3 regions of the Exiguobacterium sp. FSL W8-0210 genome follow, and region 3 is predicted to be linked to each of the others. Evidence: riboswitches for the same ligand, from Rfam matches in the RefSeq annotation. Region 3 holds a riboswitch; each other region holds the start of a gene.
The links. Region 3 has a riboswitch for thiamine pyrophosphate ahead of MKY22_RS06340 (thiamine phosphate synthase). Riboswitches for the same ligand answer to the same signal wherever they lie in the genome.
Positions count from the first base shown of each region.

Region 1: another riboswitch for thiamine pyrophosphate. It lies ahead of tenA (thiaminase II); the one in region 3 lies ahead of MKY22_RS06340 (thiamine phosphate synthase).
Region 2: another riboswitch for thiamine pyrophosphate. It lies ahead of MKY22_RS16300 (3-oxoacyl-ACP reductase); the one in region 3 lies ahead of MKY22_RS06340 (thiamine phosphate synthase).

Region 1 covers NZ_JBBOUK010000001.1:993,010-1,003,655, forward strand. The annotation lists gene MKY22_RS05120 (alanine/glycine:cation symporter family protein) at 1-697, opposite strand, end outside; gene abc-f (ribosomal protection-like ABC-F family protein) at 894-2,690, opposite strand; gene MKY22_RS05130 (hypothetical protein) at 2,763-2,993, shown strand; gene MKY22_RS05135 (DUF1002 domain-containing protein) at 2,970-3,851, opposite strand; TPP riboswitch at 4,046-4,152, shown strand; gene tenA (thiaminase II) at 4,226-4,921, shown strand; gene MKY22_RS05145 (hypothetical protein) at 4,973-5,281, shown strand; gene MKY22_RS05150 (glycoside hydrolase family 3 protein) at 5,312-7,228, opposite strand; gene MKY22_RS05155 (sporulation protein) at 7,437-8,210, opposite strand; gene MKY22_RS05160 (class I SAM-dependent methyltransferase) at 8,321-9,505, shown strand; gene MKY22_RS05165 (BrxA/BrxB family bacilliredoxin) at 9,536-9,961, shown strand; gene MKY22_RS05170 (transporter substrate-binding domain-containing protein) at 10,251-10,646, shown strand, end outside.
Region 2 covers NZ_JBBOUK010000002.1:30,772-41,417, reverse strand. The annotation lists gene MKY22_RS16315 (hypothetical protein) at 1-129, opposite strand, end outside; gene MKY22_RS16310 (DEAD/DEAH box helicase) at 131-2,173, opposite strand; partial or broken gene MKY22_RS16300 (3-oxoacyl-ACP reductase) at 3,240-3,990, opposite strand; TPP riboswitch at 4,124-4,224, opposite strand; gene MKY22_RS16295 (excalibur calcium-binding domain-containing protein) at 5,032-5,796, shown strand; gene MKY22_RS16290 (helix-turn-helix transcriptional regulator) at 6,047-6,538, shown strand; partial or broken gene MKY22_RS17395 (WYL domain-containing protein) at 6,554-6,616, shown strand; gene MKY22_RS17390 (hypothetical protein) at 6,614-6,952, shown strand; gene MKY22_RS16285 (DinB family protein) at 7,032-7,547, shown strand; gene MKY22_RS16280 (hypothetical protein) at 7,917-8,138, shown strand; gene MKY22_RS16275 (SDR family oxidoreductase) at 8,135-8,374, shown strand; gene MKY22_RS16270 (hypothetical protein) at 8,512-9,945, shown strand.
Region 3 covers NZ_JBBOUK010000001.1:1,227,747-1,238,392, forward strand. The annotation lists gene MKY22_RS06310 (hypothetical protein) at 1-881, shown strand, start outside; gene MKY22_RS06315 (hypothetical protein) at 961-1,254, shown strand; gene MKY22_RS06320 (DoxX family membrane protein) at 1,283-1,771, opposite strand; gene MKY22_RS06325 (MFS transporter) at 1,899-3,083, opposite strand; gene MKY22_RS06330 (OsmC family protein) at 3,273-3,698, shown strand; gene nagZ (beta-N-acetylhexosaminidase) at 3,695-4,915, shown strand; TPP riboswitch at 4,972-5,074, shown strand; gene MKY22_RS06340 (thiamine phosphate synthase) at 5,157-5,750, shown strand; gene MKY22_RS06345 (FAD-dependent oxidoreductase) at 5,747-6,691, shown strand; gene thiS (sulfur carrier protein ThiS) at 6,688-6,888, shown strand; gene MKY22_RS06355 (thiazole synthase) at 6,891-7,655, shown strand; gene MKY22_RS06360 (ThiF family adenylyltransferase) at 7,652-8,659, shown strand; gene MKY22_RS06365 (hypothetical protein) at 8,782-9,138, shown strand; gene MKY22_RS06370 (exonuclease SbcCD subunit D) at 9,275-10,396, shown strand; gene MKY22_RS06375 (SMC family ATPase) at 10,378-10,646, shown strand, end outside.

The DNA of each region.
Region 1 (10,646 bases), 230 kb from region 3:
AAAGAGCAGCAAGCAAGTAAAGACCTGCCATGATAGGAACGATGATTGCAGAGAACTTCGCGACACGGTGGACACCACCAAAGATGACGAGACCCGTCAAGACGACGAGTGCAGCACCGACGACAGCTGTGTTGATACCGAACGCATTGTCAAAGGCAGCGGCAATCGTGTTCGATTGAACGGAGTTGAAAATAAGCCCGAATGTAACGGCAATCAAGATTGCAAAGACGATTCCGAGAGCCCGGTTCTTCAAGCCCTTTTCGATATAGTAGGCAGGACCACCACGGTACGCGTTCGATTTCGTATCGCGCACTTTATAAACTTGAGCCAGTGTACTTTCGATGAGAGCCGTCGCACCACCAAGAAGAGCGACCATCCACATCCAGAAGACGGCACCCGGTCCGCCGAGTGTGACAGCAATTGTGACACCGGCAAGGTTACCCGTACCGATTCGAGTCGCAGCACCGATGAAGAATGACTGGAGGGAAGTGATGCTTTCTCCTTTATCGTCTGTTGTTTGTTCACTTTTATCGAGCGTGACGCGGAACATCTCTTTTAAGTACGTGAATTGGATGAAGCCAGTTCGGATCGTGAAGTAGATCCCGCCGCCAATCAATACGGCGATCAATACATACGACCATAAAATATTGTTGGCGTAATCGACACTTCCTTGAATGACTTGCTGAATGGCGTTCATGATGGTGTATTCCTCCCAAAGAATAATAAAAGCTATACGCTAAATTATACGAATTTTCAGACAATAAGCAACAACAAAATAAAATAAAATTTTAAAACTTAATAAAGTTAGCTAAATGTTAGGAGTTAAAAACATTGTAGGTGAACGAAAAAACTGCCACTCTCGGTATCGAGAGTGACAGGCAAGTAAAGCTAAATCATCCATGCTGTAGCAATTGTTCGTATAGGTCATCGAGTTGCTGTTGGATGCTTTTAGAAACGGTATCGGTCGGTTTTTCACGTTTTGCTAATTTCTGTTCAAGCCGCTCGATCTGCACTTCTAACTCATGTTGTGACAAGCGTTTTGGTTTTTGAGGAGTTACGTGGAGTGAGGAAGACGTAGCGAACTCAGCACGCTTCTGTTGAGCATACGTATACGTACCATGATAACGCGTCAGACCATTTTCGAGCCACAGGATCTGCGGAAATAGCCGATTCAAGAAATAGCGGTCGTGTGAGACGGCAATCAATGTTCCAGAAAAATTCTCGAGTGCTTCTTCCAACGTCTCTCTTGATTCAATATCGAGATGATTCGTCGGCTCGTCGAGAATTAATACATTGACCGACGAATGAACGAGGACGGCGAGTTGCAATCGCACACGTTCGCCTCCGCTCAGTGACAAAATGGACCGAAAGACAGTTGGTCCAAAGAACAGGAACCGGGCTAGGATATGGCGGGCTTCCGCTTCTGGAACGGCAATCCGGTCTCTAAACCAGTCGATTAACCGCGCGTCCTCCTCGAAATGGGCATGCTGGGACAGGTAACCGATCCGATTCGATGGTCCACGCGTGAGTGTGCCTGCCTCTGGTGATAATTCGTCAAGCAGCAGTGAGAGCAACGTCGATTTCCCGCTCCCATTCGTTCCGACGATCGCGATCCGATCCTGTGCCATGATCTCGAACGAGACGTCATCAAAAATGTGACGGGTTCCATAAGCAAACGAGAGTTCTTCAGCGCGAAAGACGACTTGGCTCGAGTGATCAGTGGAAGAGAAGGAGACATCAGCGGTTTTGGCTTCGAGTTGTGGTCGTTTAATCCGTTCGATCCGCTCGAGTGCCCGTTCCATCGATTTTGCTTTACGGAATAATTTCTCACTCGGTGGAGACGCTTCGTTTGCCCATTGCCGGAGTCGACGAATCGCTTCCTTCATTTTCTTTATTTTTTTCTGTTGCTCTTGGTAGGCGTGGAACTGTTCCATCAAGCGACGTTCTCGTTCGACGACGAACGCGCTGTAATTCCCTATATAGGTTGTCAGTTCACCGTCCTCGAGTTCAACGATCGAGGTGACGACGGCGTCTAAGAAGACCCGGTCGTGAGAGACGAGCAGGATGGTTCCTGTGTAGTCCCGTAAGAACTGCTCCAGCCATTCCACGGCAGCTAAATCGAGATGGTTCGTCGGTTCGTCAAGAATGAGCAGATTTGGCTCCATGAGTAACATGCGACCGAGACAAATCTTCGTCTGTTCACCACCGCTCAACTGGTGGAAAGGACGAGTGAGTAACGGACGAAGGTGTAACCCGTTCACCATGCGCTCGATCTTCGAGTCGAGTAGATAGCCATCCTTTTGTTCGAACGCATTCGTCGCTTCCGCATATCGCGCGAGTAACGCATCAAGATTCTCTGGTGCTGTCGCCATCATTTGCTCCAACTGTTGCATCCGAGAACGGATCACGAGAGTCTCTGCAAACGCTGTCCAAAGGACGTCGAGTCCGGTCAGCGTCTCACTATATACAGGAAGTTGTTCCAAATAGCCGATCGTCAAACCGCTCTTTTGATAGATGACACCACCGTCCGGTTGCTCAAGGCGAGCAAGCAAGCGGAGTAATGTCGTCTTACCACTCCCGTTTCGTCCAATCAGACCGACACGGTCGTGTTCGTTTAAGAAGAGGGAAACATCCGCTAAGATCGTCTCGCCTCCGAATTGTTTTGTCAGGTGTTGAATGTCGCAAATCATCATATTCAATTGATCCTTTCGCGCGCATCAAAAAAGGAGAGCGCAAATAGCACTCTCCCTAACGTGTGAAAGATGCGCTTTGCAGTATTTTTCATTCATGAAGTTCTTAAAAAAGGACAGACGGGTGCCTTAGAACGCCATTTCATGAAAAATCGCGCGCAACAGATACAATTGTTCCATCAACCAGTGTTTGCACGCGGCAAAGTCCATCTTTTCACACCACCTTTCGTTTCAGATACATCTAGTTTACTATTTTTTTGTCAGTTAAGGAAGTCTGAATTATTTGAACACACCCGCGATTGAACTGAAGAAGTCACTGAGTCCATCAAATAATTTAGCGAAAAATCCTTTCGTTTCTTCTGAAGTTGCGAACGCGTGGATGTCTTGTCCCGCATTTTTCAATCCACTCTCGATTTGTCCCCAGTTGATGTTCGCTTGCTCCATTTGATTGAATAGATTCGTCAACCGGTCCATTTGTGCGTCAGACAACTGGATATTGTTGTTTTGAATGACTTGGACGATCAGGTTTTCGATCTCGACTTTGGTTTCCGGTTTTTGATTGGCGATCTCAGCCTTGATCTCATTCATTAAGTCAGCGACTTTATCCGTGCCGACCGTTTTTCCGACGTCTGATGTGACCGATAATTCTTGCTGTGCTAAATCCTTGCGTTCGTCACTTAACTTAATTCCCGTCTCAGCGGAAGTTTGATCGTACGCTTTCATGATTCCTGTCAGTGCCGATGTCCCGGTCACCTTGTAGGGAGAAGTGATCGTGATGTCGGCATCTTTGACACCCGCTGTGACGAGAGCGTTGAGATACATATCCTTCGTCACCCATGTGATGTTCTCCGTCGAGACGGAAAGTCCATCTCCTTTTTCCGTCAGTTCAATCTTAGCCGAAGAATACATGTTGCCACCTTTTTGCGACTGTGGAATGTTTTTCCCGAGATATTTTTCTTCGTCAGCAGAGGTTGCGATGATCGGCGTGATGCCTTCCGGTGCATTGAGACGGGAAAGCACCCATGCTTTATCCTTTGCGCCGAGTGACTCCCCGAGTGTGACGATCGTCTTATCGACGACTTGTTCGGCGGATGCGGCTGTTGGGAGTAATAAAGCAGAAGCGATAACGGCTGACGCCATGATTTTTGTTGGTGTATGCATAATGAAATCCTCCAATTTGTAAGTAACAGAATAAATTATAGTATCAGGTACTAAAGTTAGTGTACGAGAACGAAAGAAGTTCGGAATCGGTCTGTAGATGGAGACGGCATCCGTCTTCTGACACTCCATAGTATAGCGAAAAGAGGACAACTTGACTTCCATTTTCAGCATGCTATAGTGGATGGGAATCGAATAATGACCACTAGGGGAGTCGGTAGGCTGACTGAGACGAACGAAGACGTTCGGACCCTTTGAACCTGATTAAGTTCGTACTTACGGAGGGAAGTGGCGTCAAGTCTTGTTCTTCTTGCGCCATGCCCGTGTGTTTCGGGGTGGTGTTTTTTCGTTTCATACCAAACGAGGAGGATGAGATCATGACATTCACACAAGAAATCAAACAAGCGGCACAAGCGTATTGGAACAGTAGTTTTACGCACCCATTCGTTCAAGGAATCGGAGAGGGGACGTTACCACTCTCGAAATTTCGGCATTACGTCATGCAGGATGCCTATTACTTAAAACACTTTGCGAAGATTCAAGCGAAGGCAGCGTCAAAAGCGGACGACTTCGCGACGATCGCGACACTTGCCGAACATGCTACTTCGACTTACGAGGCAGAACTGAGCTTACATCAATCATTTTTTAAGCCGCTCGGTATTACGGCAGCAGACCTTGAAGCATTTGAACCGGCACCGACAGCATATGCGTACGTCTCGCACATGCATCATGCGAGTGAAGGAACGCTTGGTGAGACGATTGCTGCCATCTTGCCATGTTACTGGTTGTATTATGAAGTCGGGCAACAATTACTGACGTGTACACCGGAAGAAAAAATCTATCAGCAATGGATCGACACGTATAGCTCGGAATGGTTCGAAAAGGTCGTCTTTGAACAGATTGCACGGCTTGATGCGCTGGCGGAGCAAGCGAGCCCAGCGGAACGCGAGCGAATGAAACGTCATTTCGTGACAAGTTGTTACTATGAGTTACTCTTCTGGCACATGGGGTGGACGGAAGAGACGTTTGCGTCAGTTTACGAAACGATTCCGGCACGAGAGGTATCTTCTTGAATCACTAAATGGTAGAATTAGGAATACCATTTAGTGAGAGTTGGGATTGGAATGGAAATCATCGTGATCGCACTTGTGATTCTCGCGGCATATGTCGTGCAACAGGTGCTCGGAAAAGTAAAAGTGAGATTTGTTGGGTACATCATTCCCATCTTGATGGCGGTGTACGGAACATATGCTACGATTCAGAATTTTCAGGGGTTGCTTCAGTTCGGTTTTACAACGGGGAGTTCCATCGCGACTATCCTAGTCGTCATCCTCTATGTTTCGTTGACTTATTCACTTCATCGTGTCTACAAGCGTTCGAAAGAAGAAGCCGAATATCCGTATCAATCGTTAAAAGACCGAGGCATCCTTTAAGGAGCTTCGGTCTTTTGGTGTATCACGTCATCATTTTTTCCAGTTTTTAAAGCCGTCACCGAATTCGAGATGCAGTTGATCGGTAAAGACACCGTTCTGAAAGACCGGCACATCTACCGGTAAAGTGCCTTGCGGTTTGAACGTTCCGAAGATCGCTCGGATACCTGCAGGCAGGTTCGGTCCCGCTGATTTCAGATTGCCTGCTTCGGAGTCTGGTCCGTTCGGGTCGCCTTTGAAGCCATAGACGAGGACGTGTGCCGGTGCGTCCGGTTGAACGGCGACATCGTATGGGTTACGGAGACTGAGCAGGACGGATGGTGAATCCGTTTGTTTCGCATAGCGGAAGATCGAAGCCGGAACCGCTTGTTCTGGTGCAGTAGGTAGTAGTTTAGCACTCGTGTTGACGTTGGAACCGACGATGATGTAATCTGCTGCATCGAGTTGCGCCCGTAATGTCGGGTTTTGGTCGAGCGGTAGCGTAGTAGTTGAGTAATTCGCTGTCGTCACGTGCCAGTTCCGATTCTTCGGTAGGGACGCGATCGTTTTTTTCATGCTGTCCGTTTGATCCGTCGCAGGAGCGATCACAAGAACATTTGCATTCTTTTTCGGTTTGAATGGTAACGTCCGCTGATCATTTTTCACGAGTGTGACCGCGGCTTCCGTCATCGCGCGTTCTTTTGCTTTATGCTCGGGACTGCCGACGATTTGGTTCGAGTGCGCGATTTTTTCAGCTAGGGATGTCGTGTCAGTCGTACCGTTCCAAATCCCACGCTCTGCTTTTAGCGTCAAGATTCGTTCAACCGATTGATCAATTCGTTTCTCTGAAAGGCGACCGTCTTTGACTGCTGCGATCACATCCTTGAAAATCTGATCGAGCTTTGTGACATCTTGCTCGGAACGAAGGATCGTCGGCATGAGCGCGATGTCGACTCCAGCGTCAAACGTCTTTAAGACGGCTTCTGATTCCGTGAAGTTGTCGGCGATCGCCTGCATGTTCAACGCGTCTGTGATGACGATGCCATCGTAGCCAAGTTTTTCGCGCAGTACGCCCGTGATGACATCATCCGATAACGTCGCAGGTAAAGGGAAGGCACCATTTGTCGACGTGACGACTTCAGGTTCGATTTGCGGCATCCCGATGTGTCCTGTCATGATCATATCGATGTCTTCAGCAATAGCTCGCTTGAACGGTACGAGCTCGACTTGTTCTAGCTCCTGCAGGGATCGGTCAACGACCGGTAATCCATAGTGGGAATCGGTCGCCGTATCGCCGTGACCCGGGAAGTGTTTGGCAGTCGCCGCGACACCTTCAGACTGAATTCCCTTCATTAGAGCGGAACCGAGTGTGCCGACGAGCTCCGGATCACTCGAGAACGAGCGGACACCAATGACAGGATTTCCAGGATTGCTGTTGACGTCGAGAACCGGACCAAAGTTGACATTGATGCCGAGCGCACGCAGTTCGGAACCGATGATATGACCGGCATCATTGGCATATGTGCTACTGCGGGTCGCACCTAACGCCATGTTGCCAGGTAAGTTCGTCCCTGTTCCGAGCCGAGTAACGATTCCACCTTCTTGGTCGATCGTGACGAAGAGTGGAATATCGTTGCTAGCATCTTGTTTGACGACTTCTTGCAGATCATGAACGAGTTTCGTCGTCTGTTCGGTTTCGCTGACGTTCTCAGCAAACAAGATGACGCCGCCTAAATCATAGCGATCGATGATGTTCGCGACTTCTGGGGCAAGCGACGTATGATTGCTGCCATTCCACTGCCGGAAGTCCGGCATGATCATCTGCCCGATTTTTTGTTCGAGTGTCATCGTGTCGATTTTGTGACTGATCCGATCGGCTGAAGATCCTGCCTCTGCCATGACAGGTAAACTACTTGAGACGAGTACTGCTGCGAGTCCGGCTGTTAACGTGAACTGTCCGATTTTTTTCATGATGTACGTCCTCCTTTAGTCAAACCGTGACTGGAATTCTTTTCAATACGGACAGTATAGCAAGGTGTTTGTTTTAAAACAATATTTTATTTGTAAACGATTTCAAATTGAAATAAATTTCAAAGATGTTTTTAGACAAACTGACTTGAATGAAAAAAAGTGACTCCCCCTGAAGAGGAATCACTTTCAAGTAAAGTCGATCGATTGATCAGCTATAGCGTTCCACGATGCTTGTCAGCTGACGTTCGACGAACGATTGATCCTGCAGTTCACTATTGGACAGACGCAGTTTGATCATCGACTCATCCGCACCAGCCATTTCACTGAATAATGAACCAAGACTGTGCGCACGACGGTCGACTTGGACGATTAAATCAATCCCTGAGCTGTCTTGAAGCATGATGATTTCGATCTCATCCAGTTTATGGGCGTAGTGTGTATTGCGAGCTGAATACTCAAGCTCCTGAGCAATCGGTAAATCTTTCCGGAATCGTCCAGGTAATTTTTCCGTATCGGCTTTTTTCAATCGGAAGCCAAGTGATTCCATCGCGTCTAAGACCGTCGCTTGGTAGCGGTTTGCTTCGACGATGACGGCGTCACGGTCCGATGGATCAACGGCTTGAGCGATGTCGAGTCCCGTCTCGATCCACGATTTCGATTGACTGACGGAGAGTGGTGTATTCAGCGGTACGCGTAATGTAAAGGGAATTTCCCGCTCGACACCCGCTTCAATCGTGAACTTCGCTTCATTTAAGGCAAATCGGTCGAGCGTGAAGGTCGTAAACGTCGTGCTATCATTGACTTCTTGTTTGTACTGCGTGTTGAATTCAAGATAAATTCGATCAATTTCTTGATCGACGTTTCCGCCCTTGATATGGACGACACCGTGAATTTGACCGCCTGGTTCACAGCGGTCATCCGTCAAGCGTGTATCGACCGTTGCGGCACCGATTCCGATTTGTGAGAGAATTTTTTTGAACATGATGAATTCCTCCTTTTGATTACGTACGAATGATAAAGCGTGTAAACTTGTCGAACAGGTACGAATTTGCTACAGTTTCGAAAGAACATCAGAAAAGGACGGGACGACTAGTGGAACTACATGAATTAAAAGCGAGTCTTGCCTCGCAAATCACGCAAGGAATACTGATCCATGCAACGATAAGTAATCCGCGTCAAAAATCAAATGATCTCCGACGAATCAAGGTAAAACCGATTCTATTAAGAGATACGGTGATGATGCAGGTAGAGTTTCAATTTGAACGCGTTATGAAGCATGAAAATATTTTAATTGACGATTTCGTCGGACGACTCGATGACTGGTTCACGGAATTCCGTCAATTCTTATTCCGTTTTGAAGAAGAAGAATGGCAATTCCAGCTCTCGAAAAAGATGAAAGTCGCGATCAAGACATCCAAAAAGGAGCCGATGAAAGCTCTCTTGTCGCATGACCGCAAAAAAACCTATCTATTAGAAGACGGTGTGCCGGTTCCGTTTCTGATTCGCTTAGGCGTCATGACGGAAGCGGGTCAGGTCAAAAAACAGAAGTACGATAAGTTTAAACAAATCAATCGTTTCCTTGAATTCGTCGAGGATAGCATCGCTGCCTTACCAAAAGGAAAAAAACTCCGGATCTTGGACTTTGGCTGCGGGAAGTCGTATTTGACGTTCGCTCTCTATCATTATCTAAAAGTCGTCAAAGGATTCGACCTCGAAGTGACAGGTCTTGATCTAAAGAAAGAAGTCATCGAAGAATGTACACAAATTGCGCGTGATCTGGATTATACCGATCTAACATTCCGTGTCGGAGACGTTCATGATTACACAGGGGAGACGGAAGTCGACCTGATGGTGACACTTCACGCTTGTGATGTCGCAACTGACGTCGCACTCGCGCGAGCTGTTGACTGGAATGCATCGGTCATCCTGAGCGTACCGTGCTGTCAAAAGGAATTGAACCGTCAACTGGACTGTTCGCCACTCGATGTCATGCTCCAGCACGGACTGATTAAAGAAAAATTCGCATCACTTGCGACAGATTCGATTCGTGCCGAGTTACTGACGCTCGTCGGTTATGAAGCGCAACTTCTCGAATTCATCGACCTCGAGCACACACCGAAGAACATCTTGATTCGCGCCTATAAACAAAATAAACGACCAACAGAAGAAAAGATTGATCGTTATATCGCTTTCCGTGATTTGTTGCATGCCCGTCCATTTTTAGAAAGTGAATTAAGCGGCAGACTTGGACAGATTTCACCGAAACTCGTACAATAAGATGGAGAACGAATCAAAGGAGGCAATACGATGGATTTCCAAATGTATTTTGAAGATGTTGTCCAAACAGCCCGCAAAGAAGCGCAAGCTGCTGGATTTGAAGAATTAACGACGCCAGAGAGCGTAGATGAAGCAATGAAACGCGAAGGGTTAACACTTGTCCTTGTCAATTCTGTTTGTGGATGTGCTGGCGGGATCGCCCGTCCTGCTGCAGCGTATGTCAATCGGAAAGAGGGCATCAAGCCCGATCATTTCGTTACGGTATTCGCTGGACAAGATCGCGAAGCGACAGACCGTGCACGTGAATACTTCGAAGGTTATCCACCTTCATCTCCATCATTTGCATTAATGCAAGACGGAAACATCCTCTCGATGGTCGAGCGGTTCGACATCGAATCGTTCACGGCAGAAGAAGTCGTCGAGAAACTTGAATCATTGATTGAAATCTACGCATAAACAAAGAAGACTCCTGATAAAGGGGTCTTTTTTTTTGCGCATTCATGAGATTAAAATAATAAATTTGAAATTTGAAAGCGTTTGCAAAACTATATAAAAAGTCATTTATGCATGAATTATGAATAGAAAGTCAAAAAAATTTATATATTTATGCTTTACAGTGAATAAATATTCGTATATCCTAAAAGCAATAGAACAGGTCAGGCTTTTCGGTATTGAATTGGATATACACATAAGTCATACTATTGTTAAAGTTCTGACAATTGAGCGTTGGAAGGGGAAAACTCGAATGAAAAAATTATTAGCAACGGCAATGGCAGGCATTCTGGCAGTCACGATGGCAGCATGTGGCGCGTCGGAAGAATCAACAGGTGGATCAAGTAAAAGCGATAAAGTATTGACGATGGGAACGTCAGCGGATTACTTCCCATTTGAATACATCGATACGAAAAAAGGAGAGGACATCGTCGGGTTCGACGTTGCGATCGCCAAGGAAGTCACAAAAAATCTCGGGTATGACTTAAAAATCGAAGACATGGAATTTGGTAGCTTACTTGGTGCCCTCAGCTCAGGTCGTGTCGATTTCGTCATGGCGGGCATGACACCGACAGAAGAGCGTAAGAAAAATGCTGACTTCACGGACATCTACTTCGAATCAAAAAACTTAGTCATGACGAAGGATAAA
Region 2 (10,646 bases), on a different contig from region 3:
CAGGTCAGTTAAAATTACTTTTAAAGTAACAACCAGTATATGGATGACTTGAGCTTTACTCTTTAATCTTGATCGAACCATTTTATCTAAATTTTCGAAATTACTAATTATATACGAGTTTTTAAGCATTTTAAGCCTCCAACATAGATTTTACTAAATTTTCCAAAGTTTCATATTTTGTAGTTGGGGTGTTTAACATGCTTATTGCTGCTTGAATACGATTTTGGTCATTAAATTCTAAATTCAATTTTTCAAAAATTTCATGTAAAACTTCATACTGCGATTTCTTAGGTTGTTTAATTTCCCTTAGTAATCTTCTTTGTAGTGCCTTTTCATTTTCCGTCGGTTCAATAGTATTAATTGCATCCGTATTTTGTATCGTTTCTAATCCCGTTTTAAAAATATCTATAATTTCTAGATTATTTATTTCTTGAACCACTAGATAAGATGTTAAGAAGGATCTTGTTAAAGACATATAAAAGGTATTTCTTTCCGCAAAATTCCTTGTAATTTGATGATTAGCTACACAAATTACAAAAGGAAATTCTAGCCCTTTAATATTGTTTTTATTGGAAATAGTAATTTTTCCTTTTTCTACTCTTTTATCCTTGTAAGTAACACTTGAGTTCCAGTTAAAGTTCTCAAAAATACGTGCTTGTACATAAGTTATAAAATCATAGTCATTTTGTGATAATTTATTATTTGTAAAAATAATAGCTATGTCATCCGGAATAACATCATTATGTATTTCTACAATTTCTTTAATTACATTAAGAATGCTTTCCAAAATATCCGTTGTTGGTATTATTTTTGTACATTCCAAACCATCCATATCCATTTCTTGGAATCGAAGAACTTTTTCTCTGGTCAAATTGTAATTTCGACCATTATTATTTACTAAATATCCGCATGCATCCCACCCACTTTTTTCCAACCAATTAATAGTAGGATTTTCAAATAACCCCATCCCAACAGCGTGAGCAAACATTAAATTTTTAGGATGTGTCCTGTACACTTTATTTAATGAAAAGTCCGGTTCAGATGCTAATTCTTGCATTTCAAAAATATCTTGAAATATATCTCCCGCTAAGTATACCGTTTTAGATGTAACCATTTTACACAATTCAATAAACTCATCAGGAAAATCTTGAGCTTCATCAATTAAAATATAGTCAAAATAAGGATTGATTTCTTCACCATTTTCTATCATCTCTTTTAAAAAACTTAAACTTTGTTGACACGCACGCTGAAATTTACCTTCTCTTACATCCTTTACATTAAAAAATGGTAAGCCATAAATATTACATATTAATCCGTAGAGTCCTAAATTATTTTTATTATTTAATGATCCCCATCCATGAAACACCCATAGACGTTCATTCCACTTAATTTGCTCATCTACTTTCATAAAATCAAAGAATTCCGGAACACGTGACTTCAATTTATTTGCAAGCGTAATATTATGACAAGTGAAGGCTATTTTATTTGTATCATTTTCTGTATATAGCTCTTTTAACCTATGTAACAACAGTTCAGTTTTTCCCGTACCAGCCAAACCTTGAATTTTAACAATATCCTGATTTAATTCTTCATAGATAAACCTTGTTTGATCTCCATCAAATAATACAATTTTTTGCCTAATTTTCTGCAACAAAGTCTCTGGTACAGTTTTTCCAACTGCATCAATATCATTAATACTACCTGTAATTAACGATATTATTAAATCAATCACTCGTTTTTCTTCAGGTTGGATGTATTTCTTCGAGTCAAAAAAATGTGATATCTTTTCTGTTGTATCTATATTTTGTATTTCACTAAAATTATATTTTTTAAAGTATTTTTCCCATCTATTTGATCTTCCTATTACACTATTATATTTAAACTTTTTAGCAGTAAAGCCTATATCCTGTATTAAATATTCGAATATTTCTTCAACTTCATCAGTGTCTTTATTATTATTCAAACTAATAAGACTAATAGTATGAGAAGGGCTTAGTAAAATCATAATATTACTTGTATCATAATCTGTTTCTTTTTCCATTACTGGCTTGTCTAATACATAAATTTGAAATTGATTTTCTACTGAATATTTATTTATACGATTTATAAAAATATCAACTTCCGAATTACTTTTGTCTAAATTTTTATAAAAAAAACTACTGTTTCTGATCACAAATCATTTCTCCTTCATCCAACATTATAAAAAATCACTATATTATCCCTATTAAATAAGATTATATTTCAACATTATTTTATAGTATTGAATAGATAATTACGAAAATTTAAATCTCCACTTAACTTTATATGAGTTTATACAAAAAATTATTAAATTTAGATTTTTTGTATAAAGTTACTTTAATAATACTTATTAATTGATTTTCATCCAAGTACTTTTTAGCGCTTTGTATATACTATATTAATTTTTTTGATTTACACTCTTTGTCTGCTTTTAAATATATCGTCTAATCTTTTTTCTTAGATAATTTTTAAACTAGTAAAATTTTCTTCTATTTCTATCGAGCCGCATCATTTCAAAACTCATATGGCTACTAATTTTCATTTGAAATTACGAAGTTAAAAAATTACGATGAAACATGTTACGATACACCGAATAGCTTGGGTTCTCACAAGATTGTTAAAACTGTTAGCTAATTAATCTTAAAGAAAATTGGCTTGATTCCATCATAAGAATAGCCTCTCTATTAAAGTTAAAGTCACTAATTTTTACGTCTTTTTATATTATTTTTTCTCATAGAAAGTGCATTCATATCATAGGTCGATGCTTCCCGGTATTTCATCAAGGTCACTAAGTTCTAGCTTACTCGTTCCTTCGTCAGATGTTCAAGACTTAGGAGTTGTCTTGTTGCCATATATGGATTGGAAAACGTACTCGATATCGTGGAGACTAATCCAATATGATCCGCCACTTGAGAAATAACAGTTAAATTGATCAAAGGATCCAACCAAAAAGCAGGTAAATCAGTTGCATTATTAGCCGGAAAGGAATGATTATCCGCAAAAAATACTTCATTCAAACATCTAGCTGCCGCTATCTGAGCCAAACGCTAATAATAGCGGCTCTCTCCGATCTCTTTAATCGCGGAATCAGCCATTAACCATGTGGCTTGGGGATGACCACATTCATATAATAAAACGCCGATATTAACTGATTTCTATTCGTCATCTTCTGTTCACGAATCCCTTCTCTTACAAGCTGAGAATCTTTTAAAACGCCCGCTTCAATTCATCGTTAATCCACCATTGACCGTTACGTTTTGACCGTTAAACCCAGACGCTGCTTCTGATGCCATAAAGGCAACCATTTGTGCTACTTCTTCTGGGGTAGTCACTTTTTTCAACAGTTTCGATTGATCAATTAAATCGAATACTTCAGCGGTTGTCACAGCACTAGCATCCGTAAGTTTCAACAATCCGCCGGAGACGACATTCACGTTTATACCGTATTGACCTAGTTCTGCGACCAGGTTGCGTGTAAAACTAATTAGACCTGCTTTTTGCTGTTAAGTATTCATGATGAGGAACTACTGGGTTTTGATAGAGGTTTGTTCTAATGCTAATGATACTACCGTTATGTCGTTCCATAATTGTGGAAGAAAATTTTAAATGATGTGAAGCGCCGTTTTTAACGTTGCATCCAATTGTTTCTAGTAGTCCTCCTATTGCAAATCGATGAAAGATTTTTGAGAAACTGGATCAAATTTGAATTCTACTAATGCATCATTAATAACAACATTGATTTGACCATAATGTGCTGTTGCGGATTGCATCATGCTCTCAATATCTTCCCGCTTCATGACATCTGCATACAAGGCAAGTGCATTCTCTACTCCTAGTTCGCTCACACGCCTTTGTGCCGCATCTTTGCTTTTAAAGTAATTAATCATCATTTAAATCCATTTTCACTAACATCCTTGCAATCGTCGCCCTAGAGTCTTGACTACTTCCCGTCATTAACACTGTTCTGGTCATTCCTGTCCGCTACCCTATCAATTTTTGCAACTTAATAGTGAAGTAGTAAACAAAAAACGCAACTCTCTAAATGGAAAGTTGTGCACGTCTAAACAATCACATAGCAAAGAGCGACATTATTGTCTCTGTTTGTTCATTAGGGTTTACACTTCTCTACGCTAGTACTACCTAGTTCAGGTACAAAGGGTTTGAGTCGCTCCTCATCTCAGTTTAATAACACCCCTAGTGATTCTATTTAAATTACCTTCACTTTAGTCGTCTTATACATCTGTTAATAATGATGAGTGTGATTTGTTAATAGTATTTCTTTAAAGATCGAGCGTAAAAATAGGTTTATGATCTTATCCGGATTGCTTTGTTACGGTCATATCTTATACTAGACAATCCTAATTATCGTTTTTTCTTTGATAATGTCTTAATATATGAGCGATTCGATTTTGCAGATCAATTACGTGACCTAAAAGTCCGAATCATTGATGTCTGCAATATAGTAAGCTTATCTTGCTTAATCATCGTATGAGAGCCATTAAGTAGTATGTATGTCGTCTTCTCTCTTCGTGTTGATTACCTTACTTTTTTCGTCTTAAATTTATACGTGCTCTATTTAATGCTTTTATTGCTTTTTGAATAAAAACGTACCAAATCAATCAACAATTCATTTTCTTTTCCATAATATCATTGGAGTTCTTCACAATTGCGTAAGAGATAAGTGCTTTGATACGGTAAATGCCTTTCTCATCATCTAAGCAATTAATCAATCTTTTTCTTCTAACTCATTATGTCAAATTTCCTTATACAGTCCTATTTGTATCGACTACGACATACAACCTTTTCTGATTATTTTTAATTCGCTTAGATTGGTGTACGTCTATTCTCTTAAAAATTATCAATTATATTTGATCAGTAATTGCTTATATTTTATTCAAATTAGTACTCGAGCGTTATAAGCGATTTTTTAGAAAAGAACTATAAATTCCTAATCAATTTTCCCTTATAAATATGTACAATAAAAATACAAATATTTTTAAAGGAGCTGAACTTATGAACATCCGAAAAGTATTATTTCTCGTCGTAATTGCTATTGTCTATCTTTTACTCTTCACTATCACCTTTTGGAGTCTCATTGGCTTATTGATCTCAGCAGTTGGTCTATACTTTTACTTTAAACCAAGGTTTCGAAATCCAGTGAAGTACCCAACCTTTGCCGTTTGGCTAGGCGTATTCATTGCTTTTGCAATTTCTATCTATATGGTAGACAGAATAAATGAGCCTCAAAAAATAGAAGCCGGGTCTTCTACCAAGGAAACAAAGATGTTGGAATCATTAAAGATAGAGTCAAAGGAGTTAGAAACATCTTTAAAAGACACGCAATTTAAACTAAAAGAGCAACAACAAGAAACGAAAAAATTGAAAGAGGAGTTAGCACAAGAAAAAGAGTTACGTTTGCAAACCGTTGAAAGCTATAAGGAGGAAGCAGACAAACGTACTACCTTAGAGAATAAACTCAATAAAGAAGAGACGAAACGCATTGTTGCAGAAGAGAAAATCGACGAACTCGAAGCCTCTTTAGCAAATAGTGAAGTGATAAATGAAGATGAGAGTATATCTGATGAGGAATACGTTGATGAAGTAAATACAGAAGTAGCAACTGATTTTGAATACGACCCTTCTGGAGCAGATCGCGACTGTGGTGATTTTTCCAGCGCCCAAGCCGCTCAAGATTTTTATATAGCTGCCGGAGGTCCTGCAGTTGATCCCCATGATTTAGACCGCGATAACGATGGAAATGCATGTGATTGGAATTGACAAGTGTGTATGAATTTTCTCGCGCATGACAATTGGTAGATCTACTTAAGATTAAATAAATGATTAAATTTCTTAACTGATAGTGTGGTAAGTGAAATAACAAAAAGTATGCGCCCGCGCATACTTTTTGTTATTGTATTTTATTTTTAATGATACTAAATGCGTTTCAATTATTAATTAAGATGAAATCATTTACACTTTATAGATATACATAAAAACTTCCGTCGTGTTTAACGTAAAGGAGATTCCATTGAAACTTGAACGTTTACTAACTATTATATTTAAGCTACTTCATCGCTCTACCATTTCTGCTTCACAACTAGCTGAAGAATTAAATGTCTCTCAGAGAACAATTTATCGAGATATCGAAACCATTAGTCCAGCTGGTATTCCTATTACTTCGTACCATGGAACAAACGGTGGATTCGGTATTATAGAGAATTACAAATGGGATAAAACGTTTTTAGACGCTTCTTCTATGCTTGAGGTATTGTCTTTAGTCAAAAATTTATCGAACCAATTAAATGATCACGATCTTAAAAAGACTGTTGATCGTCTGTCCATTCTCACATCAGAAGAACAAAAGAATCATCTACATATTGATTTAACTCACTTCTCAGTCGATCCCTCTTTTTTAATCAATCTTCAAAAAAGCATTAAAGAATTAACACGCATTTGTTTCCAGTATATTAGCTCTCAAAATGAACAGACTACTCGAGAGGTAGATCCGCTTTCACTATAATATAAGTTCCGAACGTGGTATCTATACGCTTATTGCCATTTAAGAAACGACTATCGCGAGTTTAAAGTCTCATATATACTCAACCTTGAGAGACTAACAACTCCTATTAAGGATACTCATCGTTTACCCAAGGAGCTACCAGTAGTTTTCCCTCCAAAAGAGCGTGTCATTTTACGTGTCCATCCTCAATCCATTCACTTAGTATTAAATCATTTTCAACATCACTCGATGACGCAAAAAGAAGATGGTAGTATCACAATGACATTGATGTTACCTCCACCATTGCATGCAGAATGGCTCATTAACATATTGTTAAGTTTCCGATCAGGCGTAGTAGTCATTCAACCTTTATACTTACAAGATGTCTTAAAAAATGAAGCTAAAAAAATATTGAATTTATATGAGGATATATGACAGTCAGTTGTCATATATCCTTTTTTATACTAAACGTAGTTAGATAACGATTACTATTACAACTAAAGGAGCGATTTGAATGAACGCTGGAAAAACGATGGTTTCTTATCATGAATGGGCAATGAGAGTGATCTTAGATCATCTAGCTAAATTGCCGAAAGAAGTTTTAAAAAAGGAGATCAAAAGCTCTTATCCTACTATTGCTAAAACCCTCAGCCATATTCTTGCTGTTGATACCATGTGGATTCAAATTCTAGAAAAAGTAGATTTTCAACAAGCATTACAGGATGCGATGAGTCAATTACCGCTTACTGATGCCTATACAATTGAAGAATTCAAAATGGCATTTAAAAATGTAGCATTAAAGTATCAAACCTTCTTAAACGAAAACTCAGATCTCACTGTGATGATAGATGTAAATTATCCTTGGTCAGGTCCACGTCAAACAACCTATGAAGAAATTTTCTTACACGTATCTAACCATGGGACGTACCATTTAGGTAATATCACTACCATGCTTAGACAACAAAATGAAACTTCACTCATGATGGATTATTCTCTTTTTTGGTATGAAGACACGACAGTTACAACATGAAGTGGCGTACTAATACTTAGCAATCAATTAGAAATTCTGTTTTAAAGCAAAAAAGTGTGCGCCGGCGCACACTTTTTTATTTATATGATTCATGGTAAGACTTTAAGATACACGAACTATATCCTAAGAATAAAAATCGGAGGAGTAATTTCATTTCATCCGTGTTCCATCAACCAATTTATTCTCTAATCGATCAACTCATTTTTCTTTAAAAGGTTTCTTCACAGTACATATTGTTTTATTTCACGTGAAACCTTATCTACTTTATGTTTTCCCAATTTATACTTATCGGGCTGATGTTTCGCAAAAGCGTAAGGTTTTAGATGTAATCTCCTATACCATCTCTATGTTTGGGAGGATTAATTTTTAGTGAGCAACGTAAGCATCACTTCTCAAACTCCTTTGAATCAGGTAACGGAAGAAGTATGGAGTCTCTTCATTGCAGTTAACATAAAAGGTACTTTCCCTTTCTTAGAGACTGTCATCCCACACATGAAAAACAATTCGAAGATGCAATCGTCAACTTGGAGATCGTACGGTATCGGTTCTTTCTTTCCCTATGCACCACAAAATCAGCCACTCATACGATGACACGCTCACTTGCTATCTCACTCGCACCTGACATTCGCGTTAATTGTATCTCTCCGGGAGCGGTCGCCACGCGTTGGTGGGCTGGTAATGAGGAACGAATGCATGGTTTAGTAGGTAACCTTCCCTTAAAGAGAATCTCCACACCGAAGGATATCGCGGAGGCTATTCTATTCCAGTTGACACAATCGTCCATTACGGGACAAGTCTTCTTGATTGATAACGGGCAAACGCTCTAAAGTTTAGACACTGTAAGATAGATCTAAATCGATATCATTTTTCAAAAAGCGTGCGCCGGCGCACGCTTTTTATCTAATTTCCCCACTTCACTTCAGACATGCTATGCTAGCTATATCGAATTAAGGGGGCGTGCATTATGGACTCTACCTCATCCGTCCAACATAGACAACTTGTTGTCTCTCAAGCAGCAAAGACACTGCTCGAGAACGATGTTACCGAACAACTAATCTCCATCGATATCATTGATGTCGAAGCCTATGTCAATCAACTTTATGAAGAATTTTATGAATTTCAAAATGAAGAAGATGTTTATACCAAGCTTCGTTATTATTCCTTTAAAAAATTAAAACGGCGCTGGGTACGAGCAGCCGTAAAAAACTATGTTGAAAACAAAGGTCCGATGAAAGAACTACGAGGACTTCATAAAATGTACCTTGAGTATTGGGACATTGCGGGAAAAGAAGGTTTCCAGCGAAAGTTCTCCGCTGATAGTGTTGAAAAATTGATGCAAGAACACATACAGGAACTTGAAGCATGGGCTGAAAATAATAACTTGCTAATTCATACGTATCCGCATTGGGGACAAAAAACGAAGAACCAGCAAACGACAACAATGCGGACTGATATTTTAATGGTCATTGGAGAGGTTGCAAAAGAATTGAAACGTTCGCAACCAAAGGCACACGTTGCGACTTCTACGTCGATTACGGTACCGTTCTTTGGAATCGCTGATCGCATGAAAAATACGACGGAAAAGTTCAATCAAGGAGAAGGTATGTTGACGGACTTATCTCTTGATCTCCACGACTTCTCCGCTGTCGTTCCTAAATACAAACAAGGTATACCGACGAATTTATCGGTTCTCGTCAGTAACGAGTTCCTTGCAGAACTCGACGGAAAAGTCCCGGATCTTGATGCTCGTGATTTTGAGGTCTTTAACGAAATTCTGTCATATCGCGATGTGACGTTTCAAACGAGTCGAAAGATCGTCTTCCCAATCTCAAAACTTGTTAAGAAGATTTATGGAAACGATAGCGGGAAAAGCTATACCCTCACAACCCAACGTCTTGTAAAACTCGGTTATTATCGCGTAGCTGTTAGAAATGAGGAAGGGGACCTCTCGATCTTCGGTCTCTTCTCCTCTGTTAAAATTAGTAATGCTTCTTCTGTTAAGCGGGACACGCAAATCACTGTCACCGTCTCAGAGGAAGTCTATGATGATTTATTGAAACAACAGATCATCAGTATCTATGGAGAACAGATTGAGCGATTAAAAGGAACGTTCGCTTATCATTTATCTTTTGTACTTCAAAAGGAACGACTTAACTCGTATCAGTTAAACGAAGCAATGCCCGCGAAACGGCATTGGCGTCAGTTTACACACTCTATTCGATTTAATAAGAGTCGAAAAGCAGAAAACTTGAAAGAGCTTGAAACCAATTTGGATCGTATCAAAGAACTTGATTTTATCATTCAAGATTGGCATCGGTCCGGTGACTACTATTTCTTATACTTCCATCCCTTGGAACGCTGGGAACATGATGATCGCCGCAATGCCCTTCTCCTATAAGGAATATCGAGCAGATCAATAGAAAGTAGTCTTCTTCCATTCTTCATAGATTCAAATAAAAGAGCGTATGAGATCATGAATCTCGTACGCTCTTTTGAATACTAACTATGATTCTCCTTGAAACTATATGATAGTAAATAAGCATTTTTCCTCATATGCCTAACCTACATTGTCTTTTTCCTATAAAATCGAGATTAGCTATCGTGTCATGTTGCAATTGAAAAATATGGTCGCTTTATGATTGCTTTAACAGCAATACAATAATCAAAAATAAGCAGCATCAAGCACTCAGCTATGTTCATGTACATTTCGCTAATCACAATCATATATTTATGTAAACCATCATATCAAAAGATCTGTAATGTAGTACCAACATAAATGGTCGTATATGAAGTACCAAATAAAAAATAGGAACATATGTTCTGTTTAGTTTTTTTATTTTTCTTCTTGTTGTAAGAACTCACATATTATTGGATGTCTTATTCTCCAGAATATCTATTGATCGTACATGTCGAATCGTGTCGGAAAACGACCATTTTTCAAATTCAGACGTTATTTACCGTACTGAAACAGCACTTTTTCTTATATTTTCAGCATTTTTGTCGGATTTGACCGTACCGAAACAACACTTCATCGATTTAGGTCGTCGATTACCGTACCAAAACAACAGTTTTATGTTTTTGGTCGTTGATTACCGTACC
Region 3 (10,646 bases):
GACAAGTCTCTGAATCAAAATCATCTTATCTAAATAATATGTATCTCGACCGTGTTTATATAAATGATGAAGCACCACGGTCATTTAAACAGTTCATGCAAGAGGAAACGTATACTCTCATGCAAGATTCCGTAACTTACGGATTAAAAGGTCAAAAAGACGGTAGCTGGGATTTGCAATATTGGGATCTTAAAACTAAAAAATTGACGACAAAACAATTGAGCACTCCCTTAGAAGTCAATAATAAAAAGTACGCCTACTCACCCTTTCAACGAACAGAAGATCTACTTTATGTGGAGCGCTATTCGATGGATGAGCAGACCCAAAGAAGTTTTATTTATGTCATTGACTTAAAAAATAATAGCGTACGTAAACAACAACTACCAATCGAATTAAAGAAGAATGAATACATTGAGTCGTTCTATAAAGGACAACTACTTTATTCTCAAACATATTTTCCTAAGAATAACCCCGATACTGAACAGCAGCGTCTGCTGATGACAGACGGAAAAAAGACGAAACGATTAAAACAACTGGAAGGAGAAGATTTTAACACTCGAATTTTAAATGAAGGCAAATTAATCGTGACGATAAATGAAAATGATGAGACACAGTTAAGCTGGAATACGTTCGATATGGAGTCGGAAAAATATACAGTACATCAAGTTCCACTTCCTGATCGTAAAAAATTCACAGATGGAGGTGGATTCCCGGTCTCTATTTTGGAAAATGGACGCATTTATTTTTCTTATCAGCTAAAAAATGATGATTACAGAGTATTGGTTTTCAATCCGACATCAGCAAATATTGAATATGAAGGAAACATTTCGAATAAAAATGCGAAGGTTGAGTTATCTTTAAGCGATATGCGATTGAGGTAAAATATAGAAATTTTATTCACTTATTTGAAACCTCCCGTTTTCTTCCAACGTATAAAGACTATACAAAGGGGGAACTCACATGCAATTCTTGATTTTTGTCGTCTTCGCAGGTGCCATGTATTGGTTCTACTACAATTTCTTACTCGGATACCGCAAGAAAAATATCACGCTGACGTTCGACGATCGCTATTATTCACTCGACGAACATGTCACAGCAATCGAACAAAAGCTTGCAACGGAGGGGCATTCGGCGCGTTATCTCGGTGACCGTCGTTTTGAAGTTGATGGCAAACCTTATCTGTTCCTCGAGCGGACAGTCCCAGTCGGCGGGGTTCCGACACAGCAGACGATTCTCGAGCAACAAAAAAAATAACTCTCCCGCGTTTGGGAGAGTTTTTTCGTTAGACCGGAATCCGGTCGAGGGGATGTGGTTGTTGCGACGAACGATACCAGTGCATGATCCAATGATCAATACCGATTTGATACGCAAAGCGTCCTGCAGCAAGTAAGACGATTGAGGCAGCTAAGAACAACGGGTTTAACGCAATCGTTCCAGCAAGTAAGTAATTGAGATTCATGATGCTCCCGACGACCAGTGCAGGAACCGTCAATAGACTGAGAATAAACAAGATCCCGACGACGAGTTCTGCGAACGGAATCAATACGTTGATCAGCCCGACGTTTGGTAAGGCGAGTTGCTCGATCCACGTCGCGTACCACGAACTGACGAGTGCGTCTTCGCCAGTTGACTTCGCGAGCGCTCCTTCGAGAAACGGTTTTGCATCGAAGCCATTGATGTACTTGCCAATCCCGGCGATGAACCATTGGATTCCGAGCCAGAGTCGGATGATCGTCAACAAACTGATGCCGATGATGTGTAATGCTTTCACTTTCAGACATTCCTCTACTACAACATAGTCCCCATCATACTGAAAAATCATCAGTGAGATGGGGACTATCATCATAACGTCATCGAACCGTCATCGACCTGTTACAAAAAAGGGTAAGGTAACGGTTTCATGACCGTCGATCGAGACGATGACTGATTGCAGTTAATAAAGCGGCGACGAGCGCGACTAGTCCACCGACGAGTGCCGTGTTCATCATCGGACCGTTCGCATAGACGATGCCACCGAGTGCCGAACCAAAAGCAATCCCGACGTTACTCGCAACCGGCATCAATGAAGCGGCGAGTCCTTTTGCTTCCGGGTTGAACTTTTCGGCGAGGTCAATCAAGTAGATTTGTGTCGAAGTCGTCAGTAAAATCGACATCAACGACATCAAGGCGATGTTGAACAGACCAAGCGGAAGGGATGCTGTCGTGATGTATAACGCAGCAAGGACGATTGCTTGCACGACGAAGACGAATCGTAAGCGTCCCATCGGATTTTTGCTAGCGATCTTGCCGGCAAGGATGTTACTGAAGATCGAGACGACGCCGTAAGCGAGCAGGATCGGACTAATCCATGTCTTCGCGATGCCGAGTTCCGTTTGCAGGATCGGCACGAGGTACGTGTAGACGACGTAAGTTGCCCCGAAGCCGAACGACGGAATGAAGAAGGCAATCAGGATCCGTGGATTAGCGAGCAATCCAAGCTGCTCCTTGATTGAACCGGAGCCCGTCGATTGCTGGACGGGAACGATCTTCCACACAGCGAGGAACGCAATCATTCCCATGACGGTCGTCAGCCAAAACGTGGCTGCGAAGCCAGCGTGTTGACCGATGAACGTACCGATCGGAACACCAAGGACGTTCGCGAGTGTAAAACCACCGAAAATGAACGAAACGGCGACACCGCGCTTCGCAACAGGTACGCCATCGCTTGCGACGACCATTGCGAGCGAGATCAAGACACCGGTCAGGATGGCTGTCAGGATGCGGGTGGCGAGCAATACTTCGTAACTTGGAGCAAAACTACTGGCAAGGTTCAGTAAGACCCAAACGAGTAACAGACGTAGAATCAGGCGACGCCGTTCCAAGTGACCGGTCAGCGACATGACAATCGGTGTACCAATCGCAAAGGAGATGGCAAATGCCGAGACGAGCGTACCGGCTGTTGCGATCGTGATATCAAGGGCTGAGGAGATTTCAGCGAGGATCCCGACGATGACGAATTCGCTTGTTCCGAGAACGAACGTCAGGAGCGACAACGTGGCGATCAACAGCCAATCGCGTCGACTTAAACGAGTAGTAGGTGACATGGATGATTCCTCAATTCTGGCGCTTGCGCGCGAAACTATGAGTAACAGGATAGCATGAAACGATTTCGTCGGGTATCGCAAAGCGAGAATTCGGGAAAAGAACCATTATTCGAAATAGCGTGAGAATTTCCAGGCTTGCTGTTTTTGCGTATACTACAGATGAAGACTACTGACAAAGGAGTGGAAACGATGCAAGCGACAGTGACATGGAACAAACAGATGGGCTTTAGTGGACAGACGGAATCAGGGCATCATCTGGCGATGGACGCAGCACCCGAAAACGGTGGTGAAAACCAAGCACCACGACCGACCGAACTCTTGCTACATGCCGTTGCCGGCTGTACTGGAATTGATATCGTCTCGATTTTAGAGAAGATGCGCTTGACGATCACCCATTTCGAAATGGATATCGAAGGAGAACGGGCAGAGGACCATCCGCGGCGTTTTACGTCGATCTCGATTCATTACCGGCTCGAAGGTGATCTCCCGGAAGATAAGGTCCGTCGCGCCATCTCGTTATCAAAGGATAAATATTGTTCGGTCTCGCAATCCCTGAACGCTGAGATTTCCGTCTATTATTCGATCAATGGTGTGCGAAGCGAGGATCCTTTGTGAAGAAAACCGTACTAATCGGTTGTCTGTTGCTTGCAGGGTGTGCGCAGGAGACGACGGAACCAACGAAACCATCACAACCAGCAACGAAGCAACCGACGGAGGCGAAGAAACCAAAGCCTGAGCCGACAAAGGAAGCACAACAACAAGCACGATTAAAGCATCAACTTAAAGCGATGTCGACGTCAGAAAAGATCGATCAACTGCTCTACATCGGAGTCGCCGGCACGGAACTTTCAGCAGCTGACCGGAAATTGTTACAGACGCATGCGATTGGCGGGGTCTTATTGCTCGGCGGAAACATTACGTCGGAAGAGCAACTCTTGACGTTCACGCGTGCGATTCAAGAGACGAACCAAAAACCGTATGCCTTCGTCGGGATTGATGAAGAAGGCGGACGCGTCAGCCGGGTACCGGATCAACGATTACGTTTACCGACGAGTCAACGGATGGCGCAAGGAGCAGATGAAGTGAAAATGGAAGACGTCGGACGTACGCTCGGACATTTGTCACGTTTTTATGGCTTCAACATGGACTTCGCGCCGGTCCTTGACGTCAACAGTAATCCGAACAATCCGATCATCGGCGACCGTGCGTTAAGTGCTGATCCGAAGACCGTCGCGACGCTTGGTACGGCCCTGATGCACGGGATGCAGGAGACGGGAACGATTCCAGTCGTCAAACATTTTCCCGGTCACGGCAATACGAGTGTTGATTCCCATGTCGGGCTACCGAAAGTGACGGCATCAAAGGAAGAATTGAAGCGGACGGAACTGTTACCGTTTAAAGAAGCGATTCAAGAGGGCGCCGAGATGGTGATGGTTGCCCATATTCTCTATCCCGCGTATGACAATCAGCATCCATCCTCGCTCTCAAAGCCGATCTTGACTGACCTCTTGCGTCAGCAACTCGGATTCAACGGTGTCATCATCACGGATGATCTCGTCATGGGAGCGATCACGAAACAATATGGTCTCGCGGAAGCGGCACGTCAGTCGCTCGTCAACGGAGCTGATATGGCAATGTTTTCAGAGGCAGGTGCTTACACAAAGGTCCATGCCGAAGTGATGCAAGCCGTCAAAGACAAAACGCTGACGCCGGAGATGCTCGACGCTAAAGTAATGCGCATCCTGAAGCTAAAGCAGACGTATGCCGACAGCCAAGAGCAACAGCGACCGACGAAATCGGAGCTGATTCAGCAAGTGGAAGCGCTCAACTAGGACTAGCGAAGCAAAGCGACTCATGCTAGACTAATGGGGCAAGCCAATTAAACACGAAAAGACACTAGGGGAGTCTCCCAGCAGACTGAGACGGAAGTATCCGGACCCTTTGAACCTGATCTAGTTCGTACTAGCGGAGGGAAGTGGCTCGAAACCCTAGATATCCTTAGCGCTTCAGCGCATTTTCGGACCACTCCTTTCAACATCGGGAGTGGTCCTTTTTCGTATGGAAAGGAAGAACATGATGCGTTTACATCTGATTTCGACGGGATCCATTAATCCGCTTGACGAAATAAAGACCTTTCAATCCCTTCAACCCTATACGAATCAGCTGCATCTACGTGAACCGAACTTATCGGCGGCAGAATTACTTGATCTGATTGAAGCACTCCTTGGGCATGGTTATTCGCCTGAACAGTTAACGGTTCATGACCGGGTCGACGTCGCCCATGTCGCCGGCATCGGTGTGCAGCTGACGCGCCGTTCCTTGCGTGTCCGCGATGTGCGACGTCATTTTCCGAATCTCGTCATCGGGAAATCGGTCCATTCACTAGCAGAGGCACTGGCAGCAGAAGCGGAAGGAGCCGACCGACTGCTGTACGGTCATATTTATCCGACAGCGTCGAAGCCGGACATGCCACCACGAGGTATTGACGCCTTGAAGCAAGTCGTCACCTTCACGACGAAACCAGTCATTGCAATTGGCGGGATCACACCAGAACGCATGCCTGAAATCGTAGCGACCGGTGTAACCGGAATCGCCGTCTTATCGGGTATTCTCGGTCAATCGGATCCACTCGCCGCCGTCAAGCATTATCAGGGGGTACGGGTATGACGAATCACATCATCATCGGCGGTGGAGTCATCGGTTTGACGCTTGCTTACGGTCTCGCCTGTCAGAATGAATCCGTCGTCGTCTTAGAACGCGGAGCAGGTGGACAAGGAACGAGTCGCGCGGCTGCCGGGATGCTTGCGACGGACATCGAGCTCAGAGAGGAATTGCATGCACTTGCCGCGCGAAGTCGTCGTCTGTATCCGTTGCTTGCTCGTCGCCTCGAGCGAGAGACTGGCATCGATTGTGGGTACCGGGAACAACCGTTTTTGTTAAAGCGTAAAGGACGCGAGCATCTGTTTCCAATGGTCGGTCAAATCGATCCACGACGACTGACGACTGCATTGATGTATGCCTTACACGCACGTGGTATATCGATTGAAGAACAGGTAGATGTCACACGCATCGAAGAGAGCGATGACTTCATCAGGGTCGAGTCGAATGCGGGAACGTGGACCGGACGAACGGTGACGGTCGCTGCCGGACGCGGGTCGCAAGCCTTGCTCGATACAGCTGGTATTTCGATTGCGACATATGGAGTCAAAGGAGAATGTCTCGCCGTCCGTCTCGCGGGTCAGCCGTTACGCTCGATCCTGTTTGACGACGCCGTCTACCTCGTTCCGAAAGCAGACGGTCGGATTTTGATCGGTGCGACCGAACTGCCGCACGACGAGACGGTCGGTGTCAGTGTCGCAGGGGTCACGTCGTTGCTTCAAGCAGCAGAACGACTGTATCCACCGATTCGTGACGCGGTCATCGAAGAAGTCTGGTCCGGTGTACGGCCACAAACGGTGTCCGGCTTGCCATATATCGGAGTCGCCGATTCATCCCGTCGGATCTTCCTAGCGACGGGGCATCATCGGCATGGCATATTACTCGCACCGGCGACAGCGGAAGTCTTGGTAAATACATTACGGTTGATTCAGAAGGAGGAAGTCCGATGAACATTACGATTAACGGCAATGACCACACGATCGATCAGATTGAAACGATCGAGGACATGCTCACGCAACTCGGCTTAGGGGAAAAGCTCGTCATCGTCGAACAGAATCGACAAATCATCGATCGCATGGCGTACGGTCAGACAGTCGTTCGGGACAATGACACATTTGAAATCGTTCATTTCGTAGGAGGAGGATAAACATGCTGAAAATTGGAGAAAAGACATTTGAATCACGGTTATTGCTCGGAACAGGGAAATATACGGATGCTACCGTACAGCAAGAAGCAATCGATGCGTCTGCTTCACAAATCTTGACGTTCGCCGTCCGTCGGCTCGACATCTTCGACAAACAACAAGCGAATTTCTTGGAGTCGCTTGATTTAGCGAAGTACGATTTACTGCCGAACACGGCCGGTGCTAAGACGGCGGAGGAAGCTGTTCGGTTAGCAAAGCTTGCGCGGGCATCCGGTATGTGTGACATGGTGAAGGTCGAAGTGATCGGTTGCGATAAGACGTTACTACCGGACCCAATCGAGACGTTACGGGCTTCTGAAGAATTACTCAAAGAAGGCTTCATCGTCTTACCGTATACGTCAGACGATGTCGTGCTCGCACGACGACTCGAGGAAATCGGTTGTCACGCCATCATGCCGGCTGCATCACCAATCGGTTCCGGACAAGGTATCCTCAATCCGCTCCACTTGCGATTTATCATCGAGCAGACGACGGTCCCGGTCATCGTCGACGCCGGGATCGGTTCACCGACCGACGTCGCCTATGCGATGGAACTGGGTGCGGATGGTGTCTTATTGAACTCAGCTGTCGCCCATGCCCAAGATCCGGTCAAGATGGCGCGTGCGATGCGACTAGCTGTCGAAGCAGGGCGCCTCGGTTACGAAGCGGGACGTATCGAGAAGAAACAGTATGCGGTCGCGAGTAGTCCAACGAGTGGATTGATTCGATGAACCGTTACTCACGGCAAACTCGATTTCAACCGATCGGGGAAGCGGGACAAGCACGCTTGGCATCAGCGAAGGTGCTGATCATCGGCATGGGAGCGCTCGGAACGGCGTCGGCAGAGCAACTCGTCCGCGCCGGTGTCGGTGTCGTCCGAATCGTCGACCGCGATTATGTCGAGTGGAGTAATCTACAACGACAACAGCTTTATACCGAGGACGATGCGCGTCACATCGTACCAAAAGCGATTGCCGCAAAAGCACGGCTTGAAGCGATTAATTCGACGGTGACGATCGAAGCGCATGTAGTAGACGTCGACCGGGCAGCGCTGACGTGGCTTCTCGATGATATCGATTTGATCATCGACGCAACGGACAATTTCGATATTCGCTTGATAATGAACGACATGGCGTTGATGCGTTCGATTCCGTGGATTTATGGTGGCTGCGTCGGCAGTTATGGGATCACGTTCACCGTCCGTCCCGGAGAGACGCCGTGTCTGCATTGTCTACTCGATCAATTACCACGGGATCAGGAGACGTGTGATACGGCGGGGATCATCGGACCAGCTGTACAGATGGTCGCTTCCTTGCAGGTGACGGAAGCGTTGAAGTGGTTGAGCGGAAAGACGGACGCCATGCGGACGCGCTTGCTAGCGTTTGATGTCTGGTCGAATACGTTTCAACAAATTAACGTCCAGTCACTGAAGCAAACGGAGTGCCCGTCGTGCGGCATCGAACCGTCCTACCCTTACTTATCGGATCAAACGGTTCATTTCACGGCACTGTGTGGTCGGGATGCCGTTCAAATCCGGGGAGACGGACAGCGGGATCTGGAACAGTTGAAACAACGTCTCCAGCCGGTCGCTGCGATTTCCGCTCATAATCCATATTTGCTGGCGTTTACGACGGACGAACATCGGATGGTTGCTTTCCGAGATGGACGCGTTCTGATTCATGGCGAGGCGGATCTCGTCAAAGCGAAGCGACTCTATCATGCCTATTTCGGCTAACGTTCACAAAACATTAAAAACTAATTTTAAATATATATGTTTTAAATGTTTGAAAAACAGGTAAATAAGACTTCAGACATAAATCGGTCTACAAGTTTTGAACGTGAAGAGGAGTGATTCAGATGAAACAAGAATTCGATCCAATCAAGGATCAAGCACAGACGGAAGACGCCCAAGCAGTTGTTCAGCAAGCCAACTGGAATCCGGACCGGTACCGGACGAACTTGAACCCATTCTATCTGTCACCTTGTAGTGTCGAACGTAGAGAAGACGTGCATCAGGATGCATCGAAAATTCTCGAAGTCGAGACGTCGTCGCCCCTCCAACAACTTTTTGAACACAATCAAGCAACGCATAAATCAGAACAATCGGGCAAAAAATTCAAGACAGGCATCGTTGTCGGTGTCGGTGCGATCATCGGCGGATCGGTTTCTGTGATTCGTTCCGTTCAACGCTTTAGAAAACAACGGACGAAATAACACATTCGTCTCAAGAGTGAAAAAAGCAGGAGGCATTCGCCTTCTGCTTTTTGTGTTCCAAACGGATGTTCGTCGCAGAACGAACGCTTGCATGCTACACTTAAGCTACTATATTCAAAAAGTGAGTGTGATGAAGATGAAATGGATACATACTGCCGATTGGCATCTCGGCAAAATCGTTCATGGCGAGTCGATGCTCGAGAACCAGCGGGCGGTCTTAGCGGATTTTTTGACACTCGTCGACCGCGAACAACCGGATGCGATCGTCATTGCAGGTGACTTGTACGACCGCGCTGTACCACCAACGGAAGCCGTCGAACTGCTTGACGAGACGCTCGCTGCCTTGATTCTCGATCGAGACATCCCGGTCGTTGCGATCAGCGGAAATCACGATTCGGCCGAACGGTTAAGTTTCGGAACGACGTTACTCCAACGGGCTGGTCTGCATCTCGTCGGAAAACTAACGCCGGTCATTACTCCGGTCACGATTAAAGGGGTGTCGTTTTATCCGGTGCCATTTGCGGATCCGGCGACCGTTCGGTACGTGCATAAGGACGAAACGATCAAGACACATGATGATGCGATGCGGACGATCCTTGCCGGATGTATTCCAGACGGACCGAGTGTCCTCGTCGGTCATGCCTTTGTGATTGGCGGACTCGAGACCGATTCGGAGCGACAATTGTCCGTCGGAACAGCAGGACAGGTCAGTGCGAGTCAGTTTGCACCGTTTACGTATACGGCACTCGGTCATTTGCATAATCCACTTGCGATTCAATCCGAGACGGTTCGCTACAGCGGATCGCTCTTGAAATATTCCTTTTCGGAAGCCCATCATGTCAAAGGGGTCGATGTGTTGACGTTGAACGAAGCGGGTACGTTCGATCGTCGGTTCGAACCACTTGCACCAAAACGTGACTTGCGGGAACTGACTGGAAGTCTCGCTGAGCTGACAGACCCGGCATTCGTCGCGACACAAGACACGGACGATTACTTAAAGATCAATCTAACGGACGGCGAAGCCTTGATGGATCCGATGGGCAAGCTGAAAAAAATCTACCCGAATATCCTGCACCTCGAGCGAATCGGATTCGTCCGCGAGAGTACGCGGGCAGTCAAGGCGTCGCGGGAGCAAGTCAAGGATGCATCCGTTGCGGATCTATTCAGTGAGTTTTATGAAGCAGTCCGTGAAAAGAAACCGACGGAAGCGATGCAAGCCGTCCTGAAGGAGGAAGCGACATGCGCCCAGAACGACTGACATTACGCGCCTTTGGACCGTTTGCTGGTGAAGAGACGATTGATTTCACGGCACTTGCCGGACGGACGATGTTCGTCATCTCCGGAAATACTGGGGCAGGAAAAACGACGATCTTTGACGCATTGACGTTCGCCCTGTATGGCGAAACGTCAGGCGGCGAACGGGAAATGAGCGAACTGCGAAGTCATTTTGCCGTGCCCGAGCAAAAGACGGAAGTTGAACTGGAGTTTACGCTGAAAGGGGAACGGTA